One region of the Pseudomonas sp. 32A genome, then DNA from elsewhere that is predicted to be linked to it. Evidence: predicted binding sites of a transcription regulator. Region 1 holds the regulator's gene; each other region holds the start of a gene.
What was found. The regulator FliA, encoded in region 1, starts transcription of late flagellar genes. The targets are predictions, from matches to a motif close to CTAAAGTTTNNNNNNNNNNNGCCGNTAA.
Positions count from the first base shown of each region.

Region 1 (7,377 bases):
TCCGTGAGACCGATCTGCTCCCTCAAGCAAAAGTTGGAAGGCTTCTTGCAATACCGCCTCCAGGACGCCTCCCGGCGTCAAAAGTTTGCTTCAAGGAAACGAGGAATACCGGTGGATCGTTCTCAAATGCTCAGCACGGCCCGTGGCACCCTGACTGACCTCTCGCGAGGCAATCTGGGTGTGCCGTTGTTGTTGCTGGTGATGCTGGCAATGATGATGTTGCCAATGCCGCCGTTCCTGCTGGACGTGTTCTTCACTTTCAACATCGCGCTGTCCGTGGTCGTGCTGCTGGTGTGTGTGTACGCCCTGCGGCCGCTGGATTTTGCGGTATTCCCGACGATTCTGCTGATCGCCACGCTGCTGCGGCTGGCGCTTAACGTGGCCTCCACCCGGGTGGTGATGCTCCACGGCCAGGACGGCCACGCCGCCGCGGGCAAGGTGATCCAGGCCTTCGGTGAGGTGGTGATCGGCGGTAACTACGTGGTCGGTATCGTGGTTTTTGCGATCTTGATGATCATCAACTTCGTGGTAGTGACCAAGGGCGCCGGGCGGATTTCCGAGGTGAGCGCACGTTTCACCCTCGACGCGATGCCCGGCAAACAGATGGCCATCGACGCCGACCTCAACGCCGGACTCATCGATCAGAACCAGGCCAAATCCCGTCGTCTTGAAGTCGCCCAGGAAGCCGAGTTCTACGGTTCCATGGACGGTGCCAGCAAATTCGTGCGCGGTGACGCCATCGCCGGCCTGTTGATTCTGTTTATCAACCTGATCGGCGGCATGGCAGTCGGCATCTTCCAGCACGGCATGACCTTCGGCGACGCCGGCAAGGTTTACGCCCTGCTGACCATCGGTGACGGTTTAGTGGCGCAATTGCCATCACTGTTGTTATCTACAGCAGCGGCGATCATGGTGACCCGTGCTTCGGGCTCCGAAGACATGGGCAAGCAGATCAGCCGGCAGATGTTTGCCTCGCCCAAGGCGCTGGCCGTGGCGGCGGGCATCATGGCCATCATGGGCATTGTGCCGGGCATGCCTCACGTCTCGTTCCTGAGCATGGCCGCCATGGCCGCCGGTGGTGCCTACCTGTTCTGGAAAAAGCAAAACAACATCAAAGTGATTGCCCAACAGGAAGTGGCACGCCAGCAGGAACTGCTGCCATCCCCGGCCCGGGCCCAGGAAACCAAGGAGTTGGGCTGGGACGACGTGACCCCGATCGACATGATCGGCCTGGAAGTCGGCTACCGCCTGATTCCCCTGGTGGATCGCAACCAGGGCGGCCAATTGCTGGCGCGGATCAAGGGTGTGCGCAAGAAGCTGTCCCAGGACCTGGGCTTCCTGATGCCTACCGTGCACATCCGCGACAACCTCGACCTGGCGCCCAGCGCCTACCGCTTGACCCTGATGGGGGTGATCCTGGCCGAAGCCGAGATCTACCCGGACCGCGAACTGGCGATCAACCCGGGCCAGGTGTTCGGTACCCTCAACGGGATTACCGCCAAAGATCCGGCTTTTGGCCTGGAAGCGGTCTGGATCGAAATCAGTCAGCGCAGCCAGGCGCAGTCGCTCGGCTACACCGTGGTAGACGCCAGCACCGTGGTCGCGACGCACCTCAACCAGATTCTGTACAAGCACTCCCACGAGCTGATTGGCCACGAAGAAGTCCAGCAACTCTTGCAATTGCTGGCCAAAGCCTCGCCAAAGCTGGCCGAAGAGCTGGTGCCGGGCGTGCTGTCTACTTCGCAACTGCTCAAGGTGCTGCAGGCGCTGTTGGCCGAGCAGGTGCCGGTACGGGACATTCGCAGCATTGCCGAAGCTATCGCCAACAATGCCGCCAAGAGTCAAGATACTGCCGCTCTGGTGGCTGCGGTGCGCGTCGGATTGTCGCGTGCAATCGTCCAAAGCATTGTAGGGCTTGACTCCGAGCTGCCTGTGATCACCTTGGAACCAAGGTTGGAACAAATATTGCTCAATAGTATTCAGAAGGCTGGGCAGGGCGCTGATGAAGGCGTGTTGCTGGAGCCAAGCATGGCTGAGAAGCTGCAGCGTTCGTTGATTGAAGCCGCGCAGCGCCAGGAAATGGAAGGCCATCCGGTGATCCTGCTGGTGGCTGGCCCCGTCCGGGCGATGTTGTCGCGGTTTGGACGCCTGGCTATACCGAATTTGCATGTATTGGCTTACCAGGAAATTCCTGACAATAAGCAAGTGACTATCGTCGCGACAGTAGGGCCCAACGGCTGAGGTAGTGGGATATGCAAGTGAAGCGTTTTTTCGCCGCCGATATGCGTCAGGCCATGAAACTGGTACGTGATGAGTTGGGCGCCGACGCTGCGATTATCGGTAACCGTCGTATTGCCGGCGGTGTCGAGCTGACGGCTGCCCTGGATTACAAGCCCTCGGCCCTGGCGCCGCGTGTGCCGAACATGGAACTGGAAGACGAGCTGCGCAAGACCGCTTCGCGCATTGTCTCGGCCCAGGCTGAACTGAGCATGCGTGGCGACAGCGACGCCTCCACCAATCGCCAGCTGTTTGCCGGGTTGCCGCTGACGGCGTCCGAGCCTCTGGTAGAGCCGACTTTTGTTGAACCGCCGCGTCCTGCTGCGCCCGCCCCGGCGGCAGCGGTAGACCAGCGGGTATTCGACTCGATGCGTTTCGAACTCAACGGCCTGCGTGAACTGCTGGAAGTGCAGTTGGGCTCGCTGGCCTGGAACCAGTTGCAGGGCAGCCAGCCGCAACAGGCCAACCTGTGGCGTCGCCTGCAACGCATCGGCCTGTCTGGCCCGTTGTCCCGCGACCTGCTGCAGCTGACCACGCAAATTGAAGAACCTCGCCAGGCCTGGCGCATGCTCCTGGCTCACCTGGCGCGGATGATCGTCACCCCGGAAATCGAACCCCTGGAAGAAGGCGGCGTGATTGCCATGGTCGGCCCTGCCGGCATGGGCAAGACCACCACCCTGGCCAAGCTGGCCGCACGTTACGTGCTCAAGTACGGCGCACAGAACATCGCGCTGGTGAGCATGGACAGCTACCGCATTGGCGCCCAGGAGCAACTCAAGACCCTGGGCCGCATCCTCAATGTGCCGGTGACCCACGTCGACCCGGGCCAGTCCCTGGCCAACGCCCTCGACCCGCTGCTGCGCAAGCGCGTAGTGCTGATTGACACCGCCGGCCTGCAAGCCAGCGACCCGGCCCTGCGCATGCAGCTGGAAAGCCTGGCGGGGCGCGGGATCAAATCCCGAAACTATTTGGTACTGGCCACTACCAGCCAGAAGCAGGTATTGACCGCCGCCTATCACAGCTACAAGCGCTGTGGGCTGGCGGGCTGCATCCTGACTAAACTGGATGAGACGGCGAGCCTGGGCGAAGTATTGAGCCTGGCCATCAGTCATGAATTACCGGTTGCTTACCTGACCGATGGGCCGCGGATCCCGGATGATTTACATCTGCCGCGCCGTCATCAGTTGGTCAGCCGGGCTGTCAGCGTGCAAATGCAGGAAGAACCGAGTGAGGAAGCGATGGCTGACATGTTTGCTGACCTCTACCACAGCCCGAACAAGCGTGTCGGCTGAGGCAGTATGAACACATTGCAAAGTATCTACATCGATGGCCTGCCAGCAGTTCACGCGGCCAACTTATGTAGCCTGCGTCTAAGCAAGACAAGGTAAAGAAATAAAATGGGCAGCATGCATCCCGTACAGGTGATCGCGGTGACCGGCGGCAAAGGTGGCGTCGGGAAAACTAACGTGTCAGTGAATTTGTCCCTGGCTCTGGCAGAGCTTGGCCGTCGCGTCATGCTGCTGGATGCTGACCTGGGTCTGGCGAACGTTGACGTTCTGCTGGGACTGACGCCCAAACATACCCTGGCCGATGTGATCGAAGGCCGCTGTGAGCTGCGCGACGTACTGTTGCAAGGCCCTGGCGGGATTCGCATCGTGCCGGCCGCTTCCGGCACCCAGAGCATGGTGCACCTGAGCCCGGCGCAGCATGCCGGCCTGATTCAGGCGTTCAGCGACATCGGCGACAACCTCGACGTGCTGGTGATCGACACCGCCGCCGGGATCGGCGAATCCGTGGTCAGCTTCGTGCGCGCAGCTCAGGAAGTATTGCTGGTGGTGTGCGATGAACCGACCTCGATCACCGACGCCTACGCCCTGATCAAGCTGCTCAACCGCGACTACGGCATGAACCGCTTCCGCGTGCTGGCCAACATGGCCCAAAGCCCACAGGAAGGGCGCAATCTGTTCGCCAAGTTGACCAAGGTCACAGATCGCTTCCTCGATGTCGCCTTACAATACGTTGGTGCAGTTCCCTACGACGAGTGCGTACGCAAGGCCGTGCAAAAGCAGCGTGCGGTCTATGAAGCGTTCCCTCGTTCGAAGTGCGCATTGGCGTTCAAGGCTATTGCCCAGAAGGTCGATACCTGGCCGTTGCCCGCCAACCCTCGGGGGCATCTGGAGTTTTTCGTCGAGCGATTGGTGCATCAGACGAGCGCAGGACCGGTGCTATGACAGCCAGCGGCTACAACCTTTACAAGAAGTCGGCACGTGACAGTCAGGTCGAATTGATCGAGCGCTATGCGCCCCTGGTCAAGCGCATTGCCTATCACTTGCTGGCGCGCTTGCCCGCCAGTGTCCAGGTCGAAGACTTGATCCAGGCCGGGATGATCGGCTTGCTCGAAGTGTCGACCAAATACGACGCGAGCAAGGGCGCGAGTTTCGAGACCTACGCGGGGATTCGTATCCGTGGAGCCATGCTCGATGAAGTGCGTAAAGGTGATTGGGCGCCGCGTTCGGTACACCGCAATACGCGGATGGTGAGTGACGCGATTCGCTCAATTGAAGCAAAAACCGGTCGCGACGCTAAAGATCACGAAGTTGCGGCCGAACTCCAATTGAGTCTCGACGATTATTACGGGATTTTGAACGACACCTTGGGCAGCCGCCTGTTCAGTTTCGACGACCTTTTGCAGGACGGCGAACATGAAGGGCTGCACGAGGACGGCGCGAGTGCTCATCTCGAACCGTCACGCGATCTGGAAGATGAACGCTTCCAGCGTGCGCTGGCGGACGCGATTGCCAATTTGCCGGAGCGTGAGCGACTGGTGTTGGCGCTGTACTACGACGAAGAGCTGAACCTCAAGGAAATCGGTGAGGTCCTGGGGGTCAGCGAATCGCGAGTCAGCCAGTTACACAGCCAGTGCGCGGCCCGCTTGCGGGGGCGTTTGGGAGAGTGGCGAGCGCGCTGACAGGCAGTGTGGGGACACTGCGAACGATACCGTCCGGGCTCTGCGCCCGGACGGGCTTGGCCCGTGGTGCGCCCCCGGTAGTCCTTTTTGTGTAACGCCTGTTGATTGATATGGCGCGCCCAGGTGCTGGGCGCGTTTAAGACTGCTTGGAGGTCGAATTGGACAAGAACATGAAAATCCTCATCGTTGATGACTTCTCAACGATGCGGCGGATCATAAAAAACCTGTTGCGTGACCTTGGGTTCACTAACACGGTCGAGGCGGATGACGGCATTACGGCGATTCCGATCCTCAACAGCGGGAGCATCGACTTTCTGGTAACAGACTGGAACATGCCGGGCATGACCGGTATCGATCTGCTGCGCCACGTGCGCGCTGATGAAAAACTGCGCAGCCTGCCTGTGCTGATGGTGACCGCTGAAGCCAAGCGTGAACAGATCATCGAAGCCGCCCAAGCCGGGGTTAACGGCTACGTGGTCAAGCCATTCACTGCACTGGCCTTGAAAGAGAAGATCGAAAAGATCTTCGAACGCATCGGTCATTGATGCTGCCACGGGGGAGCTATGGAGCATAAAGAATCATCGCAGGCCGACTTTGAGTCGACCCTGAAAAAACATGCTCACCAACTTGTCGAAAGCCTTGAAAAAGGCCATTTCGGTGACGCGGTGCAGTTGATCCATGAGCTCAACCAGACCCGTGACCGCGGCCTGTACCAGGAAGTGGGCAAGCTCACGCGTGAGTTGCACAGTGCGATTGTCAATTTTCAGATTGACCCGCACATGCCCCAGGCCGAAGAAATCTCGCAGATCACGGATGCCACCGAACGCCTGTCCTATGTGGTCAGGCTGACTGAGGCGGCGGCCAACCGCACCATGGACCTGGTGGAAAACGCCACGCCTCTGGTCAACGGTATGGCCAGTGAAGCCAAGGCCCTGAGCACTGACTGGGGCCGGTTCATGCGTCGGGAAGTGGGCGCTGAAGAGTTTCGTGAACTGGCGCGTCGGGTTGAAGGCTTTTTGTCCCGCAGCGAGCAGGAAAACCGTACGGTTTCCAGCAACCTGAATGACATTCTGCTGGCCCAGGACTACCAGGATCTCACCGGTCAGGTGATCAAACGCGTGACCCAACTGGTCACCGAAGTGGAGAGCAACCTGCTCAAACTGGTGTTGATGGCGGGTCAAGTTGACCGGTTTGCCGGCATCGAACATGACCGCGAAGCGATCCTTTCTGAAAAAGATCCACAAAAACACCTCGCCAAGGGTGAAGGTCCGCAGATTCATGCCGATAAACGTGAAGACGTTGTATCCGGGCAAGACGACGTAGACGATTTGCTGTCCAGTTTAGGCTTCTAAGGAGCACACCCATGAGCTTCGGCGCCGATGAAGAAATCCTTCAGGATTTCCTTGTAGAGGCCGGCGAAATTTTAGAGCAACTGTCGGAACAACTGGTCGAGCTGGAAAGCCGACCGGATGATGCGAACCTGCTCAATGCAATTTTTCGCGGTTTTCACACTGTAAAAGGGGGCGCCGGCTTCCTCCAGCTCCACGAGCTGGTGGAGTGCTGTCACATCGCCGAGAACGTGTTCGACATCCTGCGCAAGGGTGAGCGACACGTCGACTCGGAACTGATGGACGTGATCCTGGAAGCGCTGGACGCGGTCAACGGCATGTTCAGTGAAGTGCGCGAACGTGCACCGATCACGGCCGCCACTCCGGAACTGCTGGCCGCCCTGGCGCGCCTGGCGGAACCTGCGGCCAATGCGCCGGTGGTCGAAGCGGTGGCTGAGCCTGTCGCCGAGCCCGCGGGCGACGTGACCGACAGCGAATTTGAACAACTGCTGGACTCGCTGAACGCCGTCAAGGCCGAAGCCGAGGCTCCGGCGGCCAGTACGCCGGCCATGGTGCCGACCACTGAAGACATCACCGACGCCGAGTTCGAGTCATTGCTCGACCAGTTGCACGGCAAGGGCCAGTTTGCCCCGGACGCGGTGGCCGCAGCGCCAGCGCCTACGGAAGCCGCGGCGCCTGCCAGCAACGAAATCACCGACGACGAATTTGAAGCGCTGCTGGACCAGTTGCATGGCAAAGGCTCGTTTGCTGCCGATGCACTGCCGGAAGTCGCCGCGACCGCCG
Region 1 covers NZ_JBQYLY010000001.1:4,739,128-4,746,504, forward strand. The annotation lists gene flhA (flagellar biosynthesis protein FlhA) at 127-2,241, shown strand; gene flhF (flagellar biosynthesis protein FlhF) at 2,253-3,569, shown strand; gene fleN (flagellar synthesis regulator FleN) at 3,675-4,508, shown strand; gene fliA (RNA polymerase sigma factor FliA) at 4,505-5,245, shown strand; gene ACUN0G_RS21955 (chemotaxis response regulator CheY) at 5,416-5,790, shown strand; gene ACUN0G_RS21960 (protein phosphatase CheZ) at 5,809-6,597, shown strand; gene ACUN0G_RS21965 (chemotaxis protein CheA) at 6,609-7,377, shown strand, end outside.

Region 2 (7,377 bases), 1.0 Mb from region 1:
TGCAGCGGGGCGCGAGCGTCCCTGCGCCGTCGCCGTCGATGGCTCAGTGCGTGACTTGAGTGCCTGGGTCGACGACTGGGCCGGGGCGTCCCTGGCGATTCCGGTGGTCGCGGAACTGGCGCGGCGTTTCACCCAGGGCTGGGCGTCGCTGCCCCTGGTGCACACCGAGCATGAACGCATCGGCCCGGCGCTGCGCCCGGGGCAGATCCTGTCGATCGGCCTGAACTACCACCGGCATGCCCGTGAGGCGGGCATGCCGCTGCCGGATGAGCCCATTGTGTCGAGCAAGTCTGTGCACGCGCTGGGCGGCCCCTTCGATGAGCTGGTGCTGCCTCTGGACGGCGACAAGACCGACTGGGAGGTGGAACTGGGCGTGGTGATTGGGCGTCGGGTCCAGTATCTGCCCACGCCGGCCGACGCCGCCGCCTGCATTCTCGGTTATTGCACCGCCAATGACTTGTCCGAGCGCGGTTGGTTGCTGGAGCGGGGCGGGCAATGGATCAAGGGCAAGTCATTCGACGGTTTTGCGCCGTTGGGCCCTTACCTGGTGACGGCCGAAGAGGTGCCGTCGCCCCAAGCGCTGGAGTTGATCTGCCGGGTCAATGGCGAGGTCATGCAGCACGACAGCAGCCAGGACATGATCTTCGACGTGCACCACCTGGTTCACTACCTCAGCCGCTTCATGACCCTGCACCCTGGCGACGTGATCCTCACCGGCAGCCCGGGTGGCATGGCCCTGGGGCGCCCGGGCCAGCCGTTTCTGCGGGAGGGCGATGTGGTGGAGGCCGAAGTGGTTGGCCTGGGTGCCCAGCGCCAGGTATGCCGCAGGTTCGATGGACGCTGACACGCTAATAAGGAAATGACATGACAGTTCCCGCCCAGGCTTTTTTCCGCACGGCGTTGCGCGAGGCGCCGGCCGAGTTGATCGAGGCCCTTGCCGCACGCTTCGCCGAACGCTTTTCCACCGCCACCGCTGTGCGCGAGCAGCACGGCCGTGACGAGTCGGCCTATGTCGACGCACCGTTGCCCCAGGCCGTGGTGTTCGCCCAGGGTACCGACGACATCGTTGACACGGTGCGCCTGGTCGCCGCCCACCGCGTGCCCTTGATTGCCTACGGTGCCGGCTCGTCGGTCGAAGGCCACCTGTTGGCCGTGCAGGGCGGTATCAGCCTTGACCTGAGTCAGATGAACCAGATTCTGGCGATCCATGCTGAAGACATGACCGTCACTGTGCAGCCGGGGGTTACCCGTCGCCAACTCGAAGAAGCCTTGAAGGGCACCGGGCTGTTCTTCCCCATCGACCCGGGCGCCGACGCCTCCATCGGTGGCATGTGCGCCACCAGCGCCAGTGGTACCAATGCGGTGCGTTACGGCACGATGAAAGAAAACGTGCTGGCGCTGCAGGTGATAACCGCGCGCGGCGAGGTGATCCGCACCGGTACCCGGGCGAAGAAGAGCAGTGCCGGCTACGACCTCACTCACCTGATGGTCGGCAGCGAAGGCACCCTGGGCGTCATCAGTGAAATCACCTTGCGCCTGCACCCGGTACCGGAGTCGATCTGTGCCGCGGTGTGCTCGTTCGACAGCATCGACCAGGCGGTGAACGTGGCGATCCAGGTGATCCAGTCCGGGATCGCCGTGGCGCGCATCGAGTTGATCGACGCCAATACCGTGCGCATGGTCAATGTGCACAGCAAGCTGGAATTGCCCCAGGCGCCGATGTTGCTGATGGAGTTCCATGGCAGTGAGCTGGGCGTGCGTGAGCAGGCCCAGGCCGTGGAGGCGATCGCCAGTGACTGGGGCGGCCAGGCGTTTCAGTGGGCCACCAGCGTGGAGGACCGGCGGCGGCTCTGGACGGCGCGGCACCATGCCTATTTTGCGGCGATTCAGTCGCGCCCCGGTTGCCGGGCGATCAGCACCGACACCTGCGTGCCGATCAGCCGCCTCGCCGAGTGCCTGCTGGAGTCCATTGCCGAAGTCGATGCGACCGGCATGCCGTATTTCCTGGTGGGGCATGTGGGTGACGGGAATTTCCACTTCGGCTACCTGGTCGACCCTGAAGACCCCGAGCAATGGGCGCTGGCCGAGTCCCTGAACGATCGCCTGGTGGCCCGCGCCATCCGCCTCGCCGGCACCTGCACCGGCGAGCATGGTGTTGGCCTGCACAAGCAGGGGTACCTGCTCGACCAGGCGGGCGAGGGCGCCGTGGAGATGATGCGCGCGATCAAGCGCACGCTGGACCCGGACAATATTCTCAATCCCGGAAAGATCTTTTCCTTCGACAAACCTGCCAGGGAGGCACGCCCATGAACACTGCATCTAACGCAAACGACGCGAATATGCGCACGGTATTGGTCACCGGAGGCTCTCGCGGGCTTGGCGCGGCGGTGGTCGCAGACCTCGCGGCGCGGGGCCTGAACGTGTGTTTCACGTACCTCAACAGCGACGAGCAGGCGCAACAGTTGGCGGCGTCGCTGGGAGCGGACAAGGTGTTGCCGGTGCGCGCCGACGGGCGTGACGCGAGTGCCATTGCGCAGGCGGTCAAGCAGTGCATCGCGCATTTTGGCGGCCTCGACGGATTGGTCAATAACGCCGGTATTACCCGCGACCGCGGTGCACTGGCGATGAGCGCCGAGCATTGGCACGACGTGATCGGCGGCAACCTCGACAGTGCGTTCTACGCCTGCAAGGCGGTATTGCCGCTGTTCGTCGAGCAGGGCCATGGTGTGGTGGTGAACATGGCCTCGATTTCCGGGCTGGTCGGCGTCGCGGGCCAGGCCAACTATTGCGCGAGCAAGGCCGGGTTGATCGGCATGACACGCTCGATGGCGGTCGAGTTCGGCGCGCGTGGTGTGCGGATCAATGCGGTGGCGCCGGGCTTCATCGACACAGACATGACCCGCAAGCTCAACGAGCGGCGCGTAGCCGAGATGGAAAACCGCATCCCCATGCGTCGCTTCGGCACCCCGCAGGAGGTGGCCAAGGTGGTGGCGTTCATGCTCTCGGATGATGCCGCCTACATCACCGGCCAGGTCATGGTCGTGGACGGTGGCCTGGTGACCTGAGCGGTCTGGCGGCCCCGGTACTTTGCCTTTTCGGAGCAGATCGACATGACAAGGGATGCCAGGCTCGGGGGCATGCGCCAGGTGGCTGCGCTGTTGCGCTGGAGCGCCATGGTCATGGTGGTCCAGGCCAACTGCGGGCAGGCCCCGTGACCGGGGCCGTGTTCCACTTCTATTATTATTCGCTGTGGGTGCTCTGGCGGGCGCTGTCCTATGACCTTGAAGGATGGCGCAGCCTGCTGGTGGCGACGCATCTGGTTCAACAACATTGCCTGGGGCTATTTTGCGGGCCGCTATGATTCCTTTTTGCCATCCATCATGATCGGGCTATGATCGGCAGATCCGAACCAGACGCTTCACAGACCTATGCCCGTTGACCTGCAAGCCCTCTATCCCAAACTGATCCACTTGATGCTGGATACGGTGTTCGTGGTCGACAGTGAAAACCAGATAGTTTTTGTGAGTGATGCCTGCGAAGCGCTGCTCGGTTACCGCGCCGACGAACTGACCGGCAGCCTGATCACCGACTATATGCACCCCGAAGACCTGGCACGCACCCGCGCTTCCATTGTCCGGGTCATGAATGGCAAGCCCCACGTCGACTTTCGCAACCGTTACCTGCGCAAGGATGGCAGCGTGGTGCACATTTTGTGGGCGGCCTTCTGGTCTGAAGAAGTGGGCGCGCGGATTGGTGTCGCGCGGGACATCACGGCCCTGACACAAGCAGAGGAAGAGCTACGTTTCCTTGCCCATCATGACTCGCTGACGGCCCTCACCAATCGATCGCTGTTCAATGATCGACTGGACACAGCCCTGCAAGGGGCCCAGCGGCACGCCAGCAAGCTGGCGCTGCTGTTTCTGGACGTCAATGACTTCAAGTGCATCAACGATGTGCATGGCCATGCCATCGGCGACCGCGTGCTCTGCGTGATTGCACGGCGGCTGGAAGGCTGTGTGCGTGGCAGCGACCTGGTGGCGCGGATGGGCGGCGATGAGTTTACGGTGCTGCTGACGGACATCCAGTCGGAAGACGCCGTTTCCGCAAAAGTCGCGCAGATACTCGCCGTCATGGCCGAGCCGCTGAGCGCTGAGTTTGGCGCGGTGAAAATGCCGTCCTGCAGTATTGGCGTGGCGTTTTATCCCGCAGACGGGAAAGACGCCGACACCCTGCTCAGCCATGCGGACGGCGAGATGTACCGGGTAAAAAGAAACCGGTTTGCAGGTGAGTGACCTGAGTCAGGCCTCTACTGATGAAACCTGCGCCCCAGTGCATCCAGCCGCACCGCAATCGGCGGCAAACGCTCACTGCTCCTGGCCAGGGTCTCCACATCCTGCGCGGTGTTCTGCGCAATGCTCTGCACTGATTGCAGCCGTCCCACAATCTCCACATTCGCCGTGGATTGCTCCCGGGTGGTCGACACAATCCGCCCATTGAGCTGATCAATCTGCGAAATATCATTGCCCACCGCCCGCAGCATCTCCACCGCCAACTGGCTGTCTTCCACGCAGCGTTCCACCCCTTGGCGACTATCGTGCATGGCTTCAACCGCTTGCCGGCTGCCATGTTGCAAGCCTTCAATAATGGTCTTGATCTCCTGGGTCGACACCGCCGTGCGCTGCGCCAGGCTGCGTACCTCATCGGCGACCACGGCAAACCCGCGTCCTTGCTCACCGGCGCGGGCGGCTTCGATGGCGGCGTTGAGGGCCAGCAGGTTGGTCTGGTTGGCGATGCTGCTGATGACTTCCAGCACCGAGCCGATCTGTTCGGCTTGCACGGCCAGCCCTTCGACCGTCTGGTTAGTGTCGTGGAGGCGGGTGGCGAGCTGGGTGATTTCCTGCTGGGCGCGACCGACGCTTTCCTGGCCACGGATGATTTGCTGGCTGGCTTGGCCCGCGTGGTCGACGGCCTGTTCGACGTGCACGGCGATGTGGCCCATGGCGTCTTCCATGCGCTGCATGGAATCGGTCATTTGCGCGATTTCCGCCAGTTGATGGCGCGCGCCTTTTTCCAGGGTGCCGCTGGCGTGGGCCAGTTCCTGCCCGAGTTGGCCGAGGCCGTGGGAGTCACGGGCGACGCCGTCGATCAGGCCGGTGATCTGGGTCAGAAAGTGGTCGAAACGCGTAGCGAGTGAAACGTGGACTTTTTCCGGGCTGCCCTTGGCGGCCTCACCGCTGAACTGGGTGGTGACGGCGAGCATCTTTTCGAGCATCTCCTGGCTTTCTACCGCCTCTTTCTGGCTGTGAACCGCGAGGTAGAGCAGGGCGACCGTCTCCATCACCACGTAGAACGCGTGCACGAAAATCATGCTCCAGCCCCCGTGATGCTCCATCACAAACACCGGGAAACCCTGGTGTTGCAAGGCATGGAACACCACGTGGTGCACCGCGATGGTCACGGCGGCCACCAGGATGGGCAGCCAGTCGCGGTAGAAGGTCAGCACCGCCAGCAGCGCGAAGATACCGAAGTGCGATTCGATGACACCCTCGGCCTGGTTGATGTGCAACGCGGCCATCACCATCAGGCCAACGCCCAGCGCGCAGCGCATCAGGCGAGTGCCGCCGATGACGCGATAGGCCAGGGTAAGCACCACGCTGGTGCCGCCCCCGATGATGAGCGCTTGCAGCAGCGTGTCGTGCCAGAACGCCAGGCCCAGGGAAAACAGGGCCATCAGCCAGAGCAGGGCGAGCATGATGCGGTCGGCTTTGCGGTAGTGCTCGATGAAACGGGCTTGCGCGGGCATTCACTCGTACTCCATGTGGTCTGGCCAGGATCAGGCAAGCATGCGACGTGCCACACGCGCATGCGGGGGAGCGAATCAGCTGTAAGGGAGCTCGAATTGATTGATGCCAGGAGGTTATCGGCATCGGTGGGAGGGCCTTTAGAGGGGATAACGGTCAAAAGCGGTACTTATCGGACAACAGATTCAGCCGATATCGACGTTCATGGATATGTCCCAGGTGCCGGCACCGTTAGCCAGGCCGATCATCATCAGGCCGAGCCACTCGAGCGTCTGGGCCATCTGCAGACCGCCGACATCCAGCGGATGCAGCCCGAGACTTTCGAGGAAGGTCGAGACGCGCGCCTTGGCGTCTGCATCGTCCGCCGCGATGAGCGCATCGAGGCGTTTATCCTTGGCCAGTACGTGGCCGAAGAGGGTGTTGAACGCCTTGACGACCTGCGCGCTGGCCGGGGCGAGCATGACGATGTCGCCCGCCGGAATCTTGAGGAGCAGGGCATTCTCTCGAAGGCGCCCAACCCCGATGACCGGCGCAAGGATTTTTATGGGTTGACGGAGAAAGGCATAGACCTCATTCCGATCCTGCTGAACATCGTTTTGTGGAGCGCGAAGCACGATTCGCAATCGTACGTGCGTCCGGACTCAACGCTCTTTGAGCAGTTGAGCCAAAACCCCGCACAGGTGATCGAAGAGGTGAAAGCGCTATTGCGTGAGGGCGGATGCATCTTTCCAGCGGGTAACGAATGAGCCGGCGGCGAGCGGGTATCGTTGCAGCCGCAGGCAGCCCGTCAGACTTTCACGCAGGGCGGCAAACTCGGTTGGTGTCTCGGGAGGGCGGACACCCAAACTGGCGACTGTACTCTCGGCTGAATTGCGATGGGCTTTCGTAGCCCACTCGATAACAGGCACTCGCCACATCCAGGCCTTCGACGAGCATCAGACGGCGGGCTTCTTGCAGACGGAGTTGTTTCTGATACTGCAACGGACTCATGGCTGTCACCGCCTTAAAGCGATGATGCAACGTAGAGCTGCCCAAATTGGCTACCCGGGCGAGTTCTTCGATGCGTAAGGGTTGGGTGTAATGGTTATTCAACCAATCGATTGCCCGGGTTACCCGACGCGTTTGCGAATCACCGAGGGCAAGCTCATACAGGCGGCGTCCGTGCACGCCCCGCAGGAGGCGGTAATACAGCTCTCGCAGGGCGAGCGGAGCCAGCATGCCGATGTCCTTCGGCGTCTCCAGCAGCCGTACCAGGCGAAGTATTGTTTCCAGCAGCGGCACGTCGACTTTTTCAAGGAAAAGGCCAAGCTCCGGCTCGTCCGGCACGCCCGTCGGGGGAGCATCGGCGATGACCTGAGCGATTTCCGTGGCCTCGAAATCAAAACGGATACACAGGTAGGGCGCCTCCGGACTGGCCATCAGCACGCGACCGGAAACCGGAAGTGTCACCGATACCACCAGGTAATTGAGCGGGTCGTACAGATAACGGTCGTCACTCAGGCCGACTTCTTTTTGCCCCTGCACAATCAGGCAAAGTGCCGGCTTATGGACGGTATGGATAATTTCCGAGGGCGCG
Region 2 covers NZ_JBQYLY010000001.1:5,743,786-5,751,162, forward strand. The annotation lists gene ACUN0G_RS26385 (fumarylacetoacetate hydrolase family protein) at 1-844, shown strand, start outside; gene ACUN0G_RS26390 (FAD-binding oxidoreductase) at 865-2,310, shown strand; gene fabG (3-oxoacyl-ACP reductase FabG) at 2,307-3,065, shown strand; gene ACUN0G_RS26400 (diguanylate cyclase domain-containing protein) at 3,429-4,292, shown strand; gene ACUN0G_RS26405 (methyl-accepting chemotaxis protein) at 4,307-5,803, opposite strand; gene ACUN0G_RS26410 (hypothetical protein) at 5,987-6,424, opposite strand; gene ACUN0G_RS26415 (AraC family transcriptional regulator) at 6,597-7,377, opposite strand, start outside.
Region 2: a site for FliA is predicted at 5,918-5,945, ahead of ACUN0G_RS26405 (methyl-accepting chemotaxis protein). Genes of this name have one in related genera too.

Region 3 (7,377 bases), 1.8 Mb from region 1:
GGATAGTTCGTCCCATACACAGGACAATAGGCCGACCATGCAAGATCTGAATGACCTCTACTATTTCGCCAAAGTAGTGGAAGCCGGCGGTTTCGCCGCCGCTGGCCGGCTGCTGGGGATTCCCAAATCACGGCTGTCGCGGCGCATTGCCGAACTGGAAGAACGCCTCGGCGCCCGTTTGCTGCAACGCACCACCCGCCAACTGACCCTGACTGCCGTGGGTGAACGCTACCTGCGCCACTGCCAGGCAATGCTGCTGGAAGCGGAAATGGCCGATGAGGCAGTGGCCAGCATGTCCAGCGAACCCCGTGGCCGGCTGCGGGTCAGCAGCCCGGTGGGCCTGGCTCACCAATTTCTGCAGACCGTGGTGGCGGAGTTTCTCACCGCCAACCCGCTGGTACAGTTGGACATGACCCTGGTCAACCGCCGCGTCGACCTGGTGGCCGAAGGCATTGATGTGGCCCTGCGCGTGCGCGAACTGGGGGATGAAGACCCGTTGCTCGTCACCAAGCGCCTGCGCCAGGCCCAGACGGCGATTGTCGCCAGCCCCGGCTTTGTGCGTGAGCGGCAGATCAACAGCCTGGAAGACCTCAAGCAATTGCCGGTGCTGGGCGCCCTGGAAGCAGACCGCATGGTGCACTTCCGCATGCTCAGCCCGGAGGGCAACAGCCACGACCTGGTCATGGAAGCCCGATTGGGCATCGACGATTTCCTGGTACGCAAGGCCTGCGCCCTCGCCGGCCTGGGGTTTACCGTGCTACCCATGATGTATTGCGAGGAAGAATTGGCCAGCGGCCAGTTGGTGCAGCTCTTGCCCGAATGGTCATTGCCGGGTGGCTGGTTGCAGGCGGTCTACCCTCATCGGCGCGGCGTGTTGCCAGCCGTGCGGGCCTGGATCGACCATCTGGATAACGCCTTCAAAGGCTGTGGAGACCGTCTGTTATGAGACTGACCGAAGAACAAGTCGCCGAGTTTTGCCTGGGCTTGCCCGGTGCGCGGGAAGATTACAAATGGGGCGGCGTGCGGGTGTTTTCGATTGCCGGCAACAAGATGTTTGCCTTGCAGAACCTGCGGGGTGACTCGCTGGCGTTCAAGGTCGACAAGGAGCTGTTCCTGGGCCACGTAGACCGCCCGGGCATCCACCCGGCGCCGTACCTGGCACGGGCGCAATGGATCATCATGGAAACGCCCTACCCGCTGGGCGCTGAAGAACTGCGTGGCCTGTTGCAGCGTTCCCACCAATTGGTGGTGAGCAAGCTGCCCAAGCGCACACAGGTCGGTTTGTTGCTAGAAAATCGAGAGTAGCGTGCCGCCGAGGAACAACTGGTCAATCCAGAACACCTGGTGCAGCAACACGATCAACCAGAACACCACCTGATAAGACACCTTGCGCGTCTTGTGGCGGAACACCTGCTGGGCAATCAACGCCCCCGGCCAACCGCCTGCCAGCTCCACCGCATGCAGGACGTTTTCCGGGGTGCGCCAATTGTTTTCACGGGCCTTGCGCTTGTCGCTCCAGTACAACAGGAACGCCACCACGCTGACCACGCCATAGGCCACCAACGGGATCAACGAAACCCCGCGGTACCCCAGCAACGCCGAACCAAACAGCGGCGCGGCGCACAACAGCACCAACACCAGCGCCTTCAAGCGCGGATGCTGGATGTTCATGGCTTGACGGCTGACCAGTCGATCCAGCCGAATTGCCAGGTGGCCAGGATCACCAGGCCGAAGGCGATCCGGTACCAGGCAAACGCCGCGTAGCTGTGGCTGGCGATGAACTTGAGCAGCGCCTTGACCGCGATCATCGCAAAGATGAACGAGGTGACAAACCCGATGGCGAACACCGGCAGGTCATCGGGCTGGAACAGGTGGCGGTACTTGTAGCCCGAATACACCGCCGCGCCGACCATGGTCGGCATCGCCAGGAAGAACGAAAACTCGGTGGCGGTCTTGCGCGACAGGCCGAACAACAGGCCGCCAATAATGGTGGCACCGGAGCGCGAGGTGCCCGGGATCATCGCCAGGCACTGAGCGAAGCCGACCTTGATGGCGTCCTTCCAGGTGATGTCGTCGACGGTTTCGGCGTGCACTTCATGTTGGCGACGCTCAGCCCACAACATGATGATGCCGCCCACTACCAATGCCGCCGCTACGGTGATCGGGTTGAACAGGTAGTGTTTGATCAGGTCGGCGAAAATCACCCCCAGCACCACCGCCGGCAACACGGCGATCATCAGGTTGACGGTGAAGCGCTGGGCGTTGCGCTGGGTCGGCAAGCCGATTACCACGTCGAGGATCTTGCGTCGAAACTCCCACACCACCGCCAGGATCGCGCCCAGCTGGATGATGATATTGAACGCTTCAAAGCGCTCGCCACCGAAGTTGATCAAATCGGCCACGATAATCTGGTGCCCGGTACTGGAGATCGGCAAAAACTCCGTCAGCCCTTCTACAACCCCGAGTATCAGTGCCTGTACGGCGGTCCAAAGATCCATCGATTCCCCCAAAGGTCATGCCCGCGGCATGCCTCGTTCATATTTTTTAGACGTTCACTAACGAAGAGTGCGCTGCAAGCACAGCGCAAATAATCAAGGCCGAACTGCGAAAATTCCGTGAAAAATCAGGGCAGGACTCAGGTTTTTTGATTCTGGGCCGAAAGCCTATCAGACAAGCCGGAAATGTCGATGCAGCACCCAAAATTATAAGAACACGGAGTGACAGGACCATGAACAGTTTGCGCAATATGTCTATCAGCCGGCGACTCTGGCTGATCCTGATCGTCGCCGTGCTGATGCTGCTAACCCTCGGCCTGCTTATGCTCAAGCAGATTCATGGCGACCTGTACCAGGCCAAGAGTGAGCAGACCCAGCGTGTGGTGCAAACCGCCAGCGGGATTCTGACTTATTATCACAGCCTCGAAATCAGCGGCGTCCTGACCCGTGAAGCGGCGCAGAAGCAAGCCTTGAGCGCGGTACGTGGCCTGCGCTACGGCAAGGACGACTACTTCTGGATCAATGACCTCACGCCCGTGATGATCATGCACGCAGCCAACCCCAAGCTCGACGGCCAGAACCTGTCGGCCATCCGCGATCCGGACGGCTTTGCCGTGTTCAACGAGTTCGTGATCCTGGCCAAGGCCAAGGGCGCCGGGATGGTGAATTACCGCTGGCCCAAGCCCGGGGCCGATGCGCCGGTGGCCAAGACCTCCTATATCCAGCTGTTCGAACCCTGGGGCTGGATCATCGGCTCCGGCGTGTATGTCGATGACGTGCAAGGTGAGTTCCGGGTCCAGGTGTTGAAAGCCTCAATGGTCGGCCTGGTGATTGCCGTGATCATGGCCCTGCTGGTGGTGCTGATTGCCCGCAGTATCGTGCGCCCGTTGCAGCAAGCGGTGAACGCGATGGCCAATATCGCCAGTGGCGAAAGCGACCTGACCCGCACCCTCGACACCCACGGCCAGGACGAGGTCACTCAACTGTCCCGGCACTTCAACAGCTTTACCGCCAAGTTGCGGCAGGTGGTCGGCCAGCTGCAGACCTGCGCCAATGCGTTGGGCCAGTCATCCACTGAACTGGGCAGCAACGCCAGCGACGCCCATGACCGCAGCCAGCAGCAATCGCAGCAAATGGAACTGGTGGCGACGGCGATCAACGAAGTCACCTATGGCGTGCAGGACGTGGCCAAGAACGCCGAGCACGCCGCCAGCGAAATGCGCGATGCCCAGGTACAGGCCGAACAGGGCCAACTCAACATAGACGGCAGCCTGCAACGCATCGACCAGCTCTCCAGCACCATCAGCCAGGCGGTGGAGGTGATTCGTACGCTGTCGACTGAAAGCACGCAGATTGGCGGGGTACTGGAAGTGATCCGCTCCATCGCCGACCAGACCAACCTGCTGGCCCTCAACGCCGCCATCGAAGCGGCCCGCGCCGGGGAGCAAGGCCGTGGCTTTGCGGTAGTGGCCGATGAAGTGCGGCTGCTGGCCCAGCGTACGCAAAAATCCACCGCTGAAATCCAGGCGATGATCGAGCGCCTGCAAGGTCATTCGGAAGCGGCGGTCAAGGTCATCAGCGACAGCCACCAGGCGTCGCAACTGACCATCGAACAAGCAGGCCAGGCCGGCGCGAGCCTCACCGCCATTGGGCAGGCTTTGCGTAATCTCAATGGTTTGAACGCCTCGATTGCCAGCGCCACGTTGCAGCAGGCGCATGTGGTGGAAGACATCAACCAGAACGTGACACAGGCGGCCGGTTTGTCCCACAGCACGGCACTGGCGGCGCAGCAGTCCAGCGTCGCGAGTGCGCACTTGAAGGGCCTGAGCGAACAGCTCGACGGGCTGCTCCGCCAGTTCAAGGTCTAACCCGGATCTCTGCTGAAGGTGGCTTCTGTGGCGAGGGGGCTTGTCCCCCGTTGGGCTGCGAAGCGGCCCCAAACCCTGCCACTCGGTTTTCCTGAAAAAACGCGTTTACCTTATTAGGGCTGCTGCGCAGCCCAACGGGGGACAAGCCCCCTCGCCACAGGTGAGCTCTACCCCCGCGCCCACCACTCTGGTTACAATCACCGCCCTCTTCGACTCCCCCAAGGAACCGCCATGTCCGGGCTTGAACTGTTTGCCGCCGCCCTGGGGGTGATCGCTGTCTGGTTGACGGTTAAACAAAACCCGTGGTGCTGGCCCATCGGCCTGGTGATGGTGCTGCTGTACACCTGGATCTTCTTCGATGTGAAGCTCTACTCCGACATGCTCCTGCAAGTGATCTACGCCGGCCTGCAACTCTACGGCTGGTGGCAGTGGACCCGCGCCGGCGAGGTCAAGCAAGGCCGGCAAGTCACCAGCTTGGGCCTGCAACCGATCCTGCAAGGCCTGGCCGTGGGTGCCCTGGGCAGCCTGTTGCTGGGCGCCGCCATGGCCCACTGGACCGACGCCGCACAACCCTGGCTGGACGCGGCCCTGACTGGGTTCAGCCTGGTGGCGCAGATGTGGATGGCGCAAAAACGCGTGCAGTGCTGGCCATTGTGGGTTGCCCTGGATGTGATCTTTGTCGGGCTGTTCCTCTATAAAGGCCTGTACCTCACCGCCGCACTCTATGCCTTGTTCACCGTGATCGCGGTGCAAGGCTGGCGCGAATGGCGCGCCGACCCGGCGCTACACGCATGAAAGTCGTGGTATTGGCCGGCCCGGAATCCAGCGGTAAAAGCTGGCTGGCCACGCAGTTGCAGGCGCATTTTGGCGGGGTGATGGTGGGCGAATACGTGCGCCATTTTATCGACCACCACCAGCGCGATACCACCCTGGCCGATATCCCCGACATCGCCCGTGGCCAACTGGCCTGGGAGGATGCCGCCCGCGCCCGGCAGCCGAAGTTGCTGATCCTGGATACCAACCTGCTGACCAATAAGCTGTGGAGCCAGACCCTGTTTGGCGACTGCCCGGCCTGGCTCGACAGCGAACTGCTCGCCCGCCACTACGACCTGCACCTGCTGCTGTCGCCGGAGGACGTGGAATGGACTGCTGACGGCCAGCGCTGCCAGCCGGAGTTTGCCGACCGCCTGGCATTTTTCCAGGCCAGCCTTGACTGGCTGGAGCAACATCATCAGCCGTTACGGATCATCCGTGGGGATTGGCAAGCACGCCAGGACCAAGCGTTTTCAGCGGTGGAACAATTATTGGATTGACCGGCGAGGACAGTTTTCATGAATAGCTCATTACGCGTCGCCATAGTCGGAGGCGGCCCCGCCGGGCTGACCCTGGCACGGATTCTCACGATCAACGGCTTTACCGCCAGCGTGTTCGAGCGCGAGCGCGGGCCACTGGAACGACCTCAGGGCGGGACCCTGGATTTACACGTTGAATCCGGCCAACTGGCGCTCAAAAAAGCCGGCCTTGAAGATGCCTTCCACACCATCGCCCGTTATGAAGACCAAGGCTCGCGCCTGATGGATAAACACGCGCGACTGCTGTTTGAAGACCCCAGTCCGGCCGCAGGCGACCGTCCGGAAGTCGACCGCACCGCCTTGCGGCAAATCCTCCTGGATTCATTGCCTGCTGATTGCGTGAAATGGGACGTCAACGTCACTGAGATCCGCCAGGCCGGGGACGCGTGCTGGACCGTGCATCAGGGCGACACCGTCCACGGCCCGTTTGACCTGGTCGTCGGCGCCGACGGTGCCTGGTCGAAAGTGCGCCCCTTGCTGTCGCGCTATCAACCGCAATACAGCGGGCTGACGTTTATCGAGTTCGGGATTGATGACGTCGACCGCCGCCACCCGGCCCTGGCCACGCTCGTCGGCCAGGGCAAACTGGACGTTTCGGGCGACGCCAGGTTGCTGGTCGTGCAACGCAACGCTAACGCGCATCTGCGCGGCTATGGAATCTTTCGCGTCCCCACTGACTGGGCGGCGCAGCAGCTGGACTGGTCTTCGCCACAGGCGACCCGCCAATCGCTGCTGGCGCAGTTCGAAGGCTGGCACCCGGACATCCTGGCGCTGCTGCATGCCTCAAACGAGCGCTTTGTGTCCCGGGCCATTTACGCGCTGCCCGTCGGGCATCACTGGGCACACCGCCCAGGCCTGACGCTGATCGGCGATGCCGCACACCTGATGTCACCGTTTGGTGGCGAAGGCGTCAATGCGGCGATGCTCGATGCTGCGGAGCTGGCTCGGCACCTGATCGAAAACAGCTCATGCTCCGAGGCGGTAAAGGCCTATGAAACGCAGATGTTCGAGCGCATAGAGCCGATCGCCCGTGACAGCGCCGAAGCGGCCGCCACCCAACTCTCCCATGATGATATCGACCTCTCCCTGGCGCATTTTCGCAGCCACAGCGCGCAAGGCTGAAGACCGGTTATCGGGCCAACGCAGCTCTCCACCCAGGGCACAGGTCAATCCTTAAAAGGAGATTGGCCTATGAACATGCGCATTGTTGCCCGCTTGATCAACTTGCCCGAAGACCGTGGCGTTCGTGTTGAAACCGCCGCCCACAAGCTCCTGCTGGTGCGTTCGGGCAACCAGGTGCGGGCGTATCAGGCGGAGTGTCCCCACGCCGGGGCGCCTTTGGAGCAAGGCGTCATCTGTGACGGGAGGATCATTTGCCCGTGGCACAAGGCGGCTTTCCGGGTAGACGACGGCCAGGTCTGCGAGCCGCCCGCATTGGTGCAGCTCACGCAGTACCCGGTGGAGATTCACGATGGCGTGGTCAGTGTGGGCGACAAAGCGCTGCCCTCTTCATCCGCCCCACAGGCCGATGATTCCCGCTGCTTTATCGTGATTGGCGCAGGCGCGGCTGGCTCGGCGGCCGTCGCCACCCTGCGCCGAGAAGGCTTCGGCGGCCGCCTGCTGTGGATCGACCAGGAGCAACATCCTGCTTACGACCGAACC
Region 3 covers NZ_JBQYLY010000001.1:6,563,121-6,570,497, forward strand. The annotation lists gene ACUN0G_RS30045 (LysR substrate-binding domain-containing protein) at 38-946, shown strand; gene ACUN0G_RS30050 (MmcQ/YjbR family DNA-binding protein) at 943-1,305, shown strand; gene ACUN0G_RS30055 (DUF1294 domain-containing protein) at 1,288-1,671, opposite strand; gene ACUN0G_RS30060 (undecaprenyl-diphosphate phosphatase) at 1,668-2,498, opposite strand; gene ACUN0G_RS30065 (methyl-accepting chemotaxis protein) at 2,729-4,363, shown strand; gene pnuC (nicotinamide riboside transporter PnuC) at 4,595-5,158, shown strand; gene ACUN0G_RS30075 (AAA family ATPase) at 5,155-5,676, shown strand; gene ACUN0G_RS30080 (FAD-dependent oxidoreductase) at 5,695-6,837, shown strand; gene ACUN0G_RS30085 (FAD-dependent oxidoreductase) at 6,907-7,377, shown strand, end outside.
Region 3: a site for FliA is predicted at 2,635-2,662, ahead of ACUN0G_RS30065 (methyl-accepting chemotaxis protein). Genes of this name have one in related genera too.

Region 4 (7,377 bases), 1.6 Mb from region 1:
CCGGTGCGCCGATCAGCCAGTAGCAACCCAGCCCGACCAGAAACGTGGTCTTGGCATCCTTGAGCCCGCGAATGCAGCCCATGGCAATGGTCTGCACGCCGTCGAACAGCTCAAACCAAGCGGCCACGGCCAGCAGGCTCACGGCGAGGTTGATCACGTCGCGAAACGCCGGGTCATGCTGGTCGAGGAACAAGCTGATCAACTGATGCGAGAACAACCACAGCACCGCTGCAAAGCCCAGCATCACCAGCGCGCCAAAGCCGATGCCCACCCGCCCGGCCAGTCGTGCTTCCAGCAGGTTCCCGGCCCCGTAATGCTGGCCGATGCGCATGGTAATTGCGTAGGACATGCCCGCCGGAACCATGAACGCCACCGACACAATCTGCAGGGCAATCTGGTGCGCAGCCAATTGCGTACTGCCCATGGTGCCCATGCACAGCGCGGCGAACGCAAACAGCCCGACTTCCACCGCGTAGGTGCCACCAATCGGCAGGCCCAGGCGCCACAGTTCCCGCAGGTAATGCAGGTTGGGCCGCAGCAGGCCCTTGCGCAGCGGATAGGCGTCGTAGGCGCGGTTGTATTTGATGTACCAGATCAACGCCAAAGCCATGCAGTTGGCGACGATGGCCGTGACCAGGCCAATGCCCACCAGCCCGAGTTTCGGCAGGCCGAACATGCCTTCGATCAACGCGTGGTTGAGCAGGTAGTTGATCACCGTGCCGCCCAGGCTGATGACCATCACCGGCGTGGCCTTGCCGATGGCGCTGGTGAAGCCGCGCAGGGCCATGAACGTCAGGTAGCCGGGCAGGGCGAACGGCAGGATGGTCAGGAACTGGCCGGCGGACGCGACGTTGGTTTCGGTCTGGCCGAACATCAGCAGCACCGGCTTGAGGTTCCACAGCAGCAAACCGGCCACCAGCGCCATCAACCAGGCCAGCCACAGCCCGGCCTGGGTCAGGCGGGTGGCGCCTTCAATGTCGCCCGCGCCCTGACGGATCGCGACCAGCGTGCCCACGGCGGCGATCACGCCGATGCAGAAAATCGACACGAACGAATAGCTTGCGGCACCCAGGCCACCGCCGGCCAGGGCCTCGGGGCTCAGGCGGGCCATCATCAGGGTGTCGGTCAGCACCATCAGCATGTGGGCCAACTGTGAGGCAATCAGCGGCCCTGACAGCCGCAGAATGGCCCAGAGTTCGGTACGTGCCGGATGCTGCATGATCATCACGCTCAAAAAGTCAGGGAAGGGTGGAAGGGTTGATTCTCGGCGCCCACAGCGCATTGCACAAAGGGATAAATCCGATGGCACGCATGATTAAAACTCATGCCTGAATGATTCTGGTAGGGTTTCGAGATTGCGCCGTCGGAGCTTTCGCCATGTCTCGTCGTCTTCCTCCTCTTTACGCCTTACGCGCGTTTGAAGCCGCGTCCCGCTACAACTCGTTCACCCGGGCGGCGGAAGAGTTGTCGATCACCCAAAGCGCGGTGAGCCGGCACATTCGTACCCTGGAAGAGCATTTCGCCTGCCGCCTGTTCCAGCGCAGCGGCCGCACCTTGCAGCTCACCGAGGCGGCGCGCCTGTTGCTGCCAGGCGTGCGCGAAGGCTTCGCGGCCCTGGAGCGCGCCTGCCATACGTTGAACGCAGAGGACGACATCCTGCGCATGAAGGCGCCGTCCACCCTGACCATGCGCTGGCTGCTGGCGCGGCTCAGTCGCTTCCGGCATTTGCAGCCGGGCAATGAAGTGCAACTGACCAGCGCCTGGATGAACGTCGATGAAGTGGACTTCAATCAGGAACCGTTCGATTGCGCGGTATTGCTGAGTAACGGCCATTTCCCGCCGGACTGGGAAGCCAGTTACCTGTTTCCTGAGCTGCTGATTCCGGTGGGCGCGCCGAACCTGTTGAGCGACGGGCCCTGGGACGTTACGCGGCTGGCCTCTGCCGAATTGCTGCACCCGACGCCGGACCGGCGTGACTGGCGCTACTGGCTGGAGCGCATGGGGCTGTCATCCCAGGTATCGCTCAAGGGCGGGCAGGTGTTCGACACCTTGGAGTTGGGCATGATCGCCGCCGCCCGGGGTTACGGCGTGTCCATGGGCGACTTGCTGATGGTGGCTGAAGACGTGGCCCAGGGCCGCCTGAGCTTGCCATGGCCCACCGCCGTGGCCAGTGGGGAAAATTACTATCTGGTGTGGCCGAAAACCCGGCCTGGTGGTGAGCGTTTGCGCCGGCTGGCGGACTTTCTCCAGAGTGAGGTCCAAGCGATGGAATTGCCCGAGGTAGAGCGACTGGATTGAGCGGATTGCGCATTGGCGAGCAATCGTTTGCGTGATACCCCTGTGATTCGCTCAAGTATTGAGCCTGCCCGCCGAAGTAGGGTTGTTGGAACTACCGTTCTGCAACGTTTCCCCTATTAGAATTTTGCCGAGCAGCGCTATGAGATCAGGATGATCCTGGCCTCGGCCAGGAGCCTTCATGTCTCAACCTCGCGCCCGGATCGCCTCTCAACTGGGGCTTGCCCTCGCCGTGATACTGGCTGTCGTCATCAGCGGCAGCACAGTGTTCGCCTTGCGTTCGCTGGACTCCGCCAACCTCGACACCCGCGAGGAGCATCTGGCCAGCGAGGCTCGCTTGCTGGCTGACCAACTCAATACCTTCCACAGCACCTTGCGCGAAAGTACCCAGCGTTTGAGCGGGCTGTTTGAAAAGCGCTTCAGCGCTGGCTTGAGTGTGCGGCCGGAGCAGCCGGTGACTGTGGCGGGCGTGAAGACGCCGGGCCTGTACCTGGGCGAGGAAGTGCTCAACAACAATTTCGCTGAAGTTGATGAGTTCAAGCAGATGTCCGGCGGCGTGGCGACCGTATTCGTACGCAGCGGCGAGGACTTTATCCGCGTCAGCACATCCCTGACCAAGCAGGACGGCAGCCGCGCCATCGGCACGGCGCTGGATCATCAGCACCCGGCCTATCAACGCTTGCTCGGCGGGCAGGGCTATGTCGGCCGCGCGGTGTTGTTTGATCGCTCCTACATGACCCAGTACAGCCCGGTGCGTGATGCCAGCGGCAAAGTGATTGCGGTGCTGTTTGTCGGGTTCGACTACACCGACGCGCAGAACGCCCAGTTCGACAACCTCAAGCGTTTCCGCATCGGCCAGACCGGTTCGCTCGCGCTGCTGGATGAACAGAAGCATTGGCTGGTACCGCCCGCTGGCGTGCAGGCGCTGGATCAGTCGATTCCGGTCATGCTCGACCTGGCCGCCAAACCTGGAAAAGGCCGTTTCTGGAGCGACAAGAACGAAGATTTCTACAGCGTCGCGGTGCCGTTTGAAGGTGGCCCGTGGTCGGTGGTGGCGAGCATGCCGAAAGCCGAAATTCGCGCGGTGACCTGGTCGGTGGGGATTCGCCTGGCGATCGGCAGTTTGCTCGCGATGCTGCTGGCGGTGGGCGCGGCGGTCTGGCTGCTGCGCAGCAAGTTGCAGCCGTTGGGCGACCTGGTACGTCAGGCAGAAGCCCTGGGCGCCGGTGATTTGAGCGCGCGCCTGAACGTTTCCAGCCATGACGAAATCGGCCAGTTGGCCCGCAGTTTCAACCAGATGGGCGAAGCGCTGTCGACCATGGTGTCGCACATTCGCAAGGCGGCTGAAGACGTGAACAGCCGCGCCCAGGCGCTGTCCGGTTTGTCCGGCGGTGCGTACGAAGGCATGGAGCAGCAGTCCGGCGAAATCACCAGCATGGCCGGCGCGGTAGAAGAGTTCAGCGCCACCTCGCTGAACATCGCCGACAACATGGGCAACACCGAGCGCCTGGCTCAGGACAACGCCCAGCAAACCAAGATCGGCCGCACCTCGATGCAGGAAGCGTCGTCGTCCCTGGAACACATCGCCACCGCGCTCAATAGCACGGCCACTGTGATCAACACCTTGGGCCAGCGCTCCCAGGAAATCGGCGGGATCGTCGGGGTGATCACCGCCATTGCCGAACAGACCAACCTGTTGGCGCTCAACGCCGCCATCGAAGCCGCGCGGGCCGGTGAGCAAGGGCGTGGGTTTGCGGTGGTGGCGGATGAAGTGCGCAACCTCGCGTCGCGTACTCGTCAGGCCACGGATGAAATTTCCGGGATGATTCAGAGCATCCAGCAGGAAACCGGCAACGCCATCAGCACCATGGAACAAGGCAACGTGCTGATGCAGGAAGGCCTGGCGCGCAATGCCGACGTGGCCTCGGCCCTGGCGCGGATCGACGAGCAAAGCCGCTCGGCGGGCCAGCAGTTTGCGGCGATTACCACCGCTACCCAAGAGCAGAGCAGCACCGCGACCTTGCTGAGCAGCAACTTGCAGAGCATTGCCCTGGCCAACAGCGAGCAGCGTGAAGTGGTGTCGAACCTGGCGATCACCGCCAAGGAACTGGAGACCCTGGCGGCGGGCTTGCGGCATGAGGTTGACCGGTTTCGTTGATTGACTGTTCGGGCCTCATCGTGGGCAAGCCCGCTCCCACAGTTGACCGTGTTCAATTGAAGAAATCGGTTCAATGTGGGAGCCGGGCTTGCCCGCGATGACGGACGATTCGACGCCTCAAACGTCGGATCGGTCGCCCAGCCCCGGGTCCACACGCTTGCCAATGTCCTTGAGTCGCGCCAGTTGGTCGACCATCCCTGGCGCTTCATCCAGGCTGCTGACAAAGGTCCACAGGTAAGTCATCACCGCATACACGTGGCCCGCCTTTACCGCCGGCGACAGCGCCAACTGGCTGATGGCGACCACAAACAGCAGTGCCGCCAGCGTACCGATAAACAGGAACGCGGCAGCCTCGCGGTCCGACAGCCAGATCCGCAGGCGTGACAACACCCGGTAGTGGCGCCGCAAGGTCTGCGCGCCGACCTTTTCCACCAGGCCGATTTCCTTTTCCAGGCGGTCATTCAAGCGCTCATGCAACTCCTGATTGCGCCGGGCGAAACGTGGCAACAAGGTCGTGCACAGCACCAGCGCCGTCAGGCAGGCCAGGCCGATCCACGGCTCGATCACCAGCAGCATCACTGCCGCACCGACGATCGATACCAGCGCCGTCGCGATGATTGGCACGTGTTTTTCGAAAAAATCCACAAAGTCCCGTGCCAACACCACCCGCGCCGCTGCCCGTGAGGTGCTGTGGTTTTGCAGGCGCTGGTTGAGAATCACCGGCACCGCCAGGTCCGCGTAGATACGGGTGAAGGTGCGCGTATCCAGCGCCCTTCGCGCCGCCCCGACCACCCAGAACGCCAGTACCACGGCGGCGTAGAACAGCGCGCTGCCGGCGTCGCCGCGGATAATTGAGTCCACCGCGAACCCGGCAAACAGCGGGTAGGCCAGCAGCAACGCGTTTTCCAGGGCCACCAGCGACAAGGTGCAGAACAGCTTGCCGGGATAAGCCCTGGCGATCGCCTTGAGGGTTTGGCTGGCGGATTGTTGCCCGATCTTTTTGCTTTCTTCGATCAGAATTTGCGGTGTTACGGATGACATGGGGTGCACCAAGGGTGAGATAAACGCTAGTATTGAGCGACTGCTCAAGTATCCTTGAGCGATCGCTCAAAAAGCAAGCGCCGTCGATCTGCCGGTGCCTGAAGGAAAAGCCTCATGTCGCGTATCGACCGTAAAGACCAGATCATCGCCGCCGCCCTGGAGCTGTTTCGCAGCAAAGGCTTCGCCGATGTTTCCACCCGCGACTTGGCGGAACATGCCGGGCTGTCCCGCAGCCACGTCTATCACTACTTCAGCGACTGGAAAGAACTGCGCCGCGAAGCGTTTGTGCGGTTTGCCAACGAGCAACTGGACGAGGTGCGGGTGCCGCTGGAGGGGCTGCCTCCACTGGAAGCACTCGAAGGTTTCCTGCGTGACTGCTTGCCCTCCACGGCAGATGCCGGATGGGCGTTGTGGCTGGATGCGTGGGACGAAGCCATGCATGACGAGCCATTCGCCGAGGCTTACCTGACGATCAACGCCCAATGGCAAGCGATGCTCGCCGAGATCATCGAGCAAGGTGTGGCGGCCAAAGTGTTCCACTGTGAGTCGCCCAAACGAGCGGCGCGGCAGCTCTTCGCCGTGGCCATGGGGTATGCCGATGACTTGATGCTCAAACCCTCCGTTGAATCGGCTGAGGCGGCGATGGGTGAGGTGATGGAAGTGGCCGGGTTGCTTCTGACTTTACCTAGGACGCGCTAGCGGGGCGGTACTGCAAGGCTTCCGCCAGATGATGGTGGGCAATGGCTTCCACCTGTTCCAGGTCGGCCAGGGTGCGGGCGACCTTGAGCAAACGATGCGCCGCCCGCAGCGACAGCGTCAGCCGTTCGCACGCACTCTCCAGCCAGCCTTCATCGGCCTTCGCCAGCTTGCAGTGCTGGCGTAGCCCCGGCAGGTCGAGAAAGGCATTGGCGCAGCCCTGGCGCCGTTGCTGACGCTCCCGGGCCTCGGCCACGAGGGCTGATGCGCTGGCGGTATCGTCGCCTGACTGTTTGCCCGGGTTCAGCGCAGTGCTTTCCCGGGCGACGGTCACGTGCAGGTCGATCCGGTCCAGCAGCGGCCCCGAGAGCTTGTTGCGATAGCGCTGGATCTGCTCCGGCGTGCAGCGACAGCGCCCACTTGGCTCGCCCACATAGCCGCAAGGGCAGGGGTTCATCGCCGCCACCAACTGGAAACGCGCCGGGAAACTCACCCGGTCGCGGGCGCGGGCAATCACAATATGCCCGGACTCCAGCGGCTCACGCAGCACCTCCAGGACCTTGCGATCAAACTCCGGCAGTTCGTCGAGAAACAACACACCATGATGGGCGAGGGTGATTTCCCCCGGCTGCGGTTTCGAGCCACCGCCCACCAGCGCCGGGCCTGACGCCGAGTGGTGCGGCTGGCGAAACGGCCGGTGCGGCCAATGGCTCAGCGGCGCCAGGCTGACCACTGATTGAATCGCCGCCACCTCCAGCGCTTCCTGTTCACTCAAGGGCGGCAACAGCCCCGGCAGACGGCTGGCGAGCAAGGTCTTGCCGGTGCCCGGTGGCCCGCTGAGCAACAGGTTGTGGGCGCCCGCGGCGGCAATCAGCAGTGCGCGTTTGGCTGCCAGTTGGCCCTGCACTTCACTGAGGTCGGGATAGGGCTTGTTCAAGTACATCAGGCCGCTGGAAACGAAGGGCTCGATCGGCACGTGACCGTTCAGGTGCGCCACCACTTGCAGCAGATGATCCACCGCAATCACCTTCAATCCCGAGGCCAGGCACGCCTCTTCGGCATTGGCCCGTGGCACTATCAAGGTGCGCCCGGCCTTGCGCGCCGCCAGCGCTGCCGGCAATACCCCTTTTACCGCCCGCACCTCACCTGACAGTGCAAGCTCTCCCAGGCATTCCACGTTATCGAGG
Region 4 covers NZ_JBQYLY010000001.1:3,108,014-3,115,390, forward strand. The annotation lists gene ACUN0G_RS14060 (NorM family multidrug efflux MATE transporter) at 1-1,225, opposite strand, end outside; gene ACUN0G_RS14065 (LysR substrate-binding domain-containing protein) at 1,378-2,298, shown strand; gene ACUN0G_RS14070 (methyl-accepting chemotaxis protein) at 2,477-4,453, shown strand; gene ACUN0G_RS14075 (ABC transporter six-transmembrane domain-containing protein) at 4,571-5,494, opposite strand; gene ACUN0G_RS14080 (TetR/AcrR family transcriptional regulator) at 5,609-6,193, shown strand; gene ACUN0G_RS14085 (YifB family Mg chelatase-like AAA ATPase) at 6,180-7,377, opposite strand, start outside.
Region 4: a site for FliA is predicted at 2,349-2,376, ahead of ACUN0G_RS14070 (methyl-accepting chemotaxis protein). Genes of this name have one in related genera too.